2 regions of the Microbacterium sp. AC132 genome follow, and region 2 is predicted to be linked to the other one. Evidence: riboswitches for the same ligand, from Rfam matches in the RefSeq annotation. Region 2 holds a riboswitch; the other holds the start of a gene.
The links. Region 2 has a riboswitch for thiamine pyrophosphate ahead of thiM (hydroxyethylthiazole kinase). Riboswitches for the same ligand answer to the same signal wherever they lie in the genome.
Positions count from the first base shown of each region.

Region 1 (3,398 bases), 1.0 Mb from region 2:
CGCGCAGACGTGCGATCAGGCCGACGAGTTCGGCCCAGGTCGTCGCATCCTGCCCGAAGGTGGGCTCGTCGAGCACCAGCATCCGGGGCCGCGTGGCGAGGGCGGCGGCGACCGTGAGCCGCCGCTTCTCTCCGCCCGACAGGGTGTAGGGATTGGCTGCGGCGAGCGAGGTGAGCCGCAGTCTTTCGAGCAGGTCGTCGACTCGGGAGGCGATCTCGGCGTCCGGCAGCTTCAGCGCCCGCGGCCCGACCGACAGCTCGTCGCGCACGGTCTTGGCGAGCAGCTGGTGCTCGGGCGTCTGCATGACCGACGCGATGCGCGTGAGCAGGGCGCGCGACGACCAGTGGATGGGATCCGGCTTCTCTCCGGCGGCGAGGGGCGGCAGAGCGGCGACCCGACCTTCTTCGGCCGGGATCAATCCCGCGAGCGTGAGCCCGAGCGTCGATTTGCCTGCGCCGTTCGCGCCGGTGACCCCGAGCACCTCTCCGGCGCGCACATCGACGTCGAACGGACCGGCGACGGCGAGCCCGCGCCTGCGAGACACGGCGAGACCACGGGCCTCCAGCAGCGTCGCTCCCGGCCGCTGCGCCGGTGCGGGCGGGACGGCGGGCGGGTGCCCGGGAACCCAGACACCGGATGCCGCGAGCTCCGCGCCCCGAGCGCCGAGGACCGCGTCCGGGCTGCCGTCGGCGAGCACGACCGTTCCATCCGGCTCGGCGCCGAGCACGATCACCCGGGTCACGAGCGGCAGCCAGATGTCGATGCGATGCTCGATGACCACGAGGGTCGCACTCGTTGCATCGAGGGCGGCGGCCACGGCATCCCGTACGTCCCGCACCCCCTCGGGGTCGAGGTTCGCCGTCGGTTCGTCGAGCAGGATGGCACCCGGTCGCATCGCGAGCACGCCGGCGAGGGCGAGGCGCTGCTTCTGACCGCCCGACAGCGCGGCCGTGGATCGATCGAGGGCGACGTCGAGCTCTACGGCGTCCAGCGCCGCGCGCACCCGCTGCCAGATCTCGTCTCGGGGGACGCCGAGGTTCTCGCAGCCGAAGGCGACGTCGTCGCCGACCCTCGCGAGGATCGTCTGCGTATCGGGATCCTGCAGGACCATCCCGACCCGACCCCGGGCGTCGGTGGGCGGCACGCCGTCGACGAGCAGCGCACCGTGCGTCTCGCCCTCATCCGCACCGCCGAGCACCCCGCCGAACCCCTGGAGCATCGTCGACTTGCCCGAGCCGGAGGCGCCGAGCAGCAGCACCCGCTCCCCCGGCTCGATGCGCAGGTCGACGTCGCGCACCGCCCAGCGCCGTCGCGTCGCGTACCGCCACCCCCAGCCACGGGCTTCGAGGGTGGCGGGCGTCGTGAGCGAGCTCACACCCGTGCGGTGACCTCGCGGCCGGCGGCGAACCGGCTGAGGGCGCCCGTGGCGGCGAGTCCTCGGGCGATCAGCCACGCCCCGAGCCCGGCGATGACCGCGCCCGAGATGGTCGTCGAGACGATGTAGACGCTCGTGAAGAGCGTGTCGGCGCCGGCGTACCAGAGGATGCGGTCGTTGATGCCGCAGGCGAGACCCGCACCGGCACCAGCCAGCATCGCGACAGGCAGCCGCCAGACGCCGTACAGGAAGATCAGGAACACCAGCTCTGCGCCGAGACCCTGTACGAGGCCCGAGACGATCGTGAGCGGGCCCCACGCGTTGCCGACGAGTGCTGAGATGATCGCGGCGACCAGCTCGGTGTACAGAGCGGCACCGGGCTTGCGTATGATCAGACCGCCGAGCACTCCGGCGATCAGCCAGGGGCCGGCGAGCAGGCCCTGCACACCGGGGAGCAGCGGCGTCAGGATGCTGCTCGGCACCTCGTAGCCGACGTTCCAGAGCAGGAAGATCATCGCGCATGCGACGGCGATGACACTCGCCACGACGATGTCGACGACCCGCCAGCGCCAGAGCTGCGGGCGACCGAGGCCCGTCGATGACTGCGTGGCCGATGCCGATCCCGTGGTGGATCCGGACGTGGATGTACTCATCTGTGACTCCTCCCTGCGCTGGCATGACCCAGATCAGGTTCGACGGTCGAAGCGCGATTCGCTCCCTCTCAGCCCGGCTCGCCGGACTCCCGTGGTTGTACCCACGATCTTACCCAGAGGCGACACCCCGCGTCCTCTCCCGCTGCAGCGACACGGATCCCCGCACGAGTTCGGTACCGTGAGGAGGTGACCGCTCCCGATTCCGCCGAGGCCACCGCCTCCGCCGTTCCTGCGGATGACGACGTCTCTGCGATCTTCACTCCTGAGGCGACTCCCCCGCGCAGTGGGCGGAGGAAGACAGCGGCGGCACTCCCCTGACGTGGGTCGACCCGGTCGACGTGGCCCAGCACCCGGCGACCGACGCGCTCGATGACGCGCCGGCCGTGGAGAGCGGCGGTGCGCTGCTGACCGGAGCGCACCTGCGCCCGGCGATCGCCCGGCCCGGCGTGCTGGTGCCGCTCGGCGTCCTCGTCGGCTTGCTCGGCACCTACGCCGGATCGGCCATGCTGTGGCCGTTGCACGAGGTCGCGCCGACGGTTCAGGCCGTCGAGCTCGCCCCCGTCGCGGCGCCCGCTGCCGCGATCACCTTCCCTGCCCAGGGAAGCGCTGCCGTGGGGATCGGCGGCATCGGTACGACGTCGTCGTCGCTCGACGCTGCGGCGATCGCAAGCGTCACCAAGGTCGTCTCGAGCTTGATGGTGCTCGAGCGGATGCCCCTCGCCGTGGGCGAGCAGGGCCCCGAGTTCTCGTTCACGCGGGCCGACAACCTGGCCTACTGGGACTACCGCCGCTCCGACCAGTCCGCGCTCGACGTGCCCGTGGGCGGCACTCTCACCGAGTTCCAGCTCCTCCAGGGAACGCTGCTCGGATCGGCCAACAACTACATCGACCGGCTCTCCGCGGAGATCTGGGGTTCCCCGTCGTCGTTCACCGCCGCAGCAGCTGTGTGGCTGCGCGACCGTGGTCTCGACGACATCACGATCATCACTCCGTCGGGCTTCGACGACCGCAACCGGGCCACACCCGAGTCGCTCGTCGCGTTGGCCGAGATCGCGATGCAGAACCCCGTCTTCGCCGGCATCGTCGGAACTCCGTCGGTCGATCTTCCGGGTGCGGGCACGGTGGTGAACACGAACGGGATGCTGGCGGACCCCGGCGTCGTCGGCGTCAAGACCGGCACGCTCGGCGACAGCTGGAACCTGTTGACCGCGAAGGTCGTCACCGTCGACGACACGACTGTGCATCTGTACGCGTCGGTTCTCGGTCAGGCCGACGACGCGCAGCGCCTCACGGAGACCCGTTCGCTGTTCACGCAGGTCGAGACGGCGCTGGAGCAGCAGACTCCCGCCGTCGCCGAGGGCACGGTCGTC
Region 1 covers NZ_OZ409862.1:1,918,852-1,922,249, reverse strand. Annotated here, with positions in the region: gene ACZZZQ_RS09145 (ABC transporter ATP-binding protein) at 1-1,375, opposite strand, end outside; gene ACZZZQ_RS09140 (ECF transporter S component) at 1,372-2,028, opposite strand; TPP riboswitch at 2,022-2,131, opposite strand; gene ACZZZQ_RS09135 (hypothetical protein) at 2,215-2,346, shown strand; gene ACZZZQ_RS09130 (D-alanyl-D-alanine carboxypeptidase family protein) at 2,367-3,398, shown strand, end outside.
Region 1: another riboswitch for thiamine pyrophosphate. It lies ahead of ACZZZQ_RS09140 (ECF transporter S component); the one in region 2 lies ahead of thiM (hydroxyethylthiazole kinase).

Region 2 (3,398 bases):
TGACCGGGTCGAGCACGACGATCGGCGGACGGACGGCGTCGAGCCAGGCGGCGACGGTGGCGATCACCTCCGCGTTCGCCAGCATCCCGATCTTCACCGCGTCGATGACGATGTCGTCCGAGATGGCATCGAGCTGCTGCCGGAGGAACTCGGCAGGAGGCACGTGCACCGCTCGGACTCCCCTGGTGTTCTGCGCCGTGAGCGCCGTGACAGCCGCCATGCCATAGCCCCCGTTCGCGGCGATCGACTTGAGATCGGCCTGGATCCCCGCCCCGCCCGACGGGTCGCTCCCCGCGATGCTGAGCACGCGAGGTGTGCCCGAAGCCCTCCATCGGCTGAGGAATGCCCGGGCAGTCCTCGTCGGATCGACGGCGGCCCAGATGGCGGAGACGACGGCGAGCCCCGCCGCACCCGCATCCCGAAGGCGCTCGATGTCGTCGATTCCCACGCCGCCGATGGCGACGCATGGCAGTGCGGTCCTCGCGGCGAGCGCACCGAAGCCGTCGATTCCCAGGGCCGGCGGGTGATCCGGCTTGGTGGCGGTGGGACGGATCACGCCGACGCCGAGATAGTCGACCGTTCCCGCCGGCAGCGCGGCCACGGCGTCGAGATGCTCCGACGTGTTCGCCGTCAACCCGATGATCGCCTCGGGTCCCAGCCGCTCGCGTGCCCGCAGCACCGACACGTCGCCCTGGCCGAGGTGCACGCCGTCGACCCGCGCTCCCCTGGCGCGAGCGATCAGCGCCGCCTCGACGCGGTCGTTCACCACGAGCAGTGCACGGCCGTCGATCACCCGAGAGAGCTCGATCAACTGATCGGCGGTCTCGGCATCCGTCGCCTCCTTGTCGCGCAGCTGGACGATGCGCACGCCCCCGTCGACGGCGAGTCGCACCGTCTCCGCGACGCCCCGCGCGCCGCAGAGGGTGGGATCCGTGACGAGGTAGAGGGAGAGGTCCGCGATCACAGCGCGTGCTCCTGCACACGCGCGGCGACGGCGAGGTCCTCCGGCTGCACGGCGGCGAGCGCGTCGAGCAGTGCGACGGCGAAGCTGCCGGGGCCCGGGGCCCGCGCCGCGGCGCGCTCGGCGGCGATCGTGTACACGAGGCTCGCCGCCGAGACGGCGGTGAGCGGATCCGCAGCGGTCGAGCGCGCCGCACCGAGGAACGCCGCCATGACGGCGCCCAGCGCGCATCCGCCGCCGGTGATACGGGTGAGCAGTTCATGACCGTTCGCGATGCGGAGCAATCGTGCTCCGTCCGTCACCAGGTCGACCGGTCCCGACACCGCGACCACCGCGCCGTGCCGCGAAGCGAGTGCGAGTGCCGCTTCGGCCGCGGCATCGGTCGTGTCCGTCGCATCGACGCCGCGCCCTCCAGCGCTGAGCCCCGCGAGGGCGAGGATCTCCGAGGCGTTCCCCCTGATCGCCGTGGGGCGTGCGTCGGCCAGCTCGTGCGCGAGTGCCGTGCGCACCGGCAGCGCGCCGATCGCGACGGGATCCAGCACCCACGGAGTACCTGCGGCGAGGGCTCCTGCGGCGGCTTCACGGCTCGCCGCACGCTGCTCCGGAGTCGGCGTACCGAGGTTGATCAGCACCCCGGAGGCCACCCCGGCGAACATCCCCGCCTCACCGACGATGTCGACCATCGCCGGCGCCGCGCCGAGGGCGAGCAGCACGTTCGCGGTGAAGCCCGTGACGACGCTGTTGGTGATGCAATGGGTCAAGGGTGGGCTGTCGCGCAGCCCTGTCAGGAGCTCAGCCGCCGAGGTGGCCAAGGTCGATTCGGAATCAGGACGCAGACGATCGCTCAACGCGACATCCCTTCGCTAGTACGAACTAGATCAGGTTCGACGGGTCTGTTCTCAGCCGCGGATGCGGCACCCCGTGTCACTGATCGCAGTCTAGCGAGGCCCCGATCAGTCGATCAGCTGCAACAGCGCGAGTTCGTCGGCGCGAGTGAGCCCTGCCCGCCGGTCCCGATCGACGCCGCGCGCCTGCTCGCCATCGACCACGGCGGCGATCGTCTCGTCGAGCGGACGAAGCCGACCTCCTGCCGCGCGGTAGCGGGCGTTCGACCTGGTCATGAATCCGGTCATCTCGCTCGGCAGCCACAGCGGCAGCGACCGCTCCCCCGCCCAATACGCCACACCGTGCTCGACGAGCCAGGCGTCAGATGCCGCGACCGTGTCTCCCCGGTGCCCCGCACGTCTGCGCACGGCGTCGAGGACCTCGACCAGCCGATGCCGATCGCCGATCGTGTTGATCACGCCGGTGGCCCTCGTGATGGCGACGAACTCGGACAGGTCGTCGACGTCGATCACCTGCACGTCGCGCTCCTCGACAGGCGGAAGCAGAACCGGGCCGTCCTCGGCACGCAGAAAAGCGGCAGCCCAATACCCGAAACGATCGCTCGGGTCGTCCGCCCCGACGATCAATCCCGGGCGCACGATCAGGGTGCGGTCGCCGAGTGCACGCACGGCGTCCTCGGCGGCCACCTTCTGCCGGCCGTACTCGTCGTCTCCCCTCTCAGCCGGCGGATGCAGCGTCGCCGACTCGTCTGCACCGACCGTCTCCTCGTCGGAGTATGCCGACATCGACGAGACATACGTCCAGCGGCCCGCTCGCTCACCGAGTGCCGCGACCGCAGCGGAGACGTGGGCCGCGTTCGACGAGACGTCGATCACGTGATCCCACTCCCGACCGGACACCGCATCATAGGCGTCCCTGGTGTCACGATCGGCCAGCACCAGGCTCGCGCCCTCCGGAGACGGTCGTCCTCCGCGCGCCAGGCACATCACCGTCGCCCCGCTCAGGAGCAGCCGTCTGGCGATGAGGCCGGACAGCCAGCCGGTGCCGCCGAGGATCAGAACATCCGTCATGACCCCATGCCACCATCTTCGCCGCGCGAGGGGAAGGGTCTTCCGCTCAGGGCGGATGCCGGTCAGCTCGTGCGAAGATCCGACAGGCCGGACAGTTCCGGGACCGTCCACGAGGGATCCGGGCGCCAGTCGCGCCATTCGGCGTCGAACGGCCAGTCACCGTGATGGAAGGACTCGATCGCCGCGTCCGCGTGTCGTTCGATCTGCGCGGCCTGCTCAGAGGTGAGACGTCCCTGCTCGACGGCCGCGATCACCTCGTCCTCGTCCTTGAGGTGCACCTGACCGTCCGCCTGGATCTCCACGTCGAGGATGTGATCCGATGAATGCGTGTCGCGGTCGGTGCGCAGATGCGCGTTCTCGAGATTCACGTACCACCCGGCGAACTCCCACTCGGGACCGCTCACATCGCTCCAGAACAGCCACACCGACCACGCCGCACCGGCCGGAGCGATGCGGAGGATGCCGTTGCCCCACCACTCCTCCACGATCCGGGTACGCGGATCGAGCCACCGACGCTCGAG
Region 2 covers NZ_OZ409862.1:2,962,549-2,965,946, reverse strand. Annotated here, with positions in the region: gene ACZZZQ_RS14250 (bifunctional hydroxymethylpyrimidine kinase/phosphomethylpyrimidine kinase) at 1-964, opposite strand, end outside; gene thiM (hydroxyethylthiazole kinase) at 961-1,809, opposite strand; TPP riboswitch at 1,800-1,893, opposite strand; gene ACZZZQ_RS14240 (NAD-dependent epimerase/dehydratase family protein) at 1,915-2,877, opposite strand; gene ACZZZQ_RS14235 (DUF402 domain-containing protein) at 2,940-3,398, opposite strand, start outside.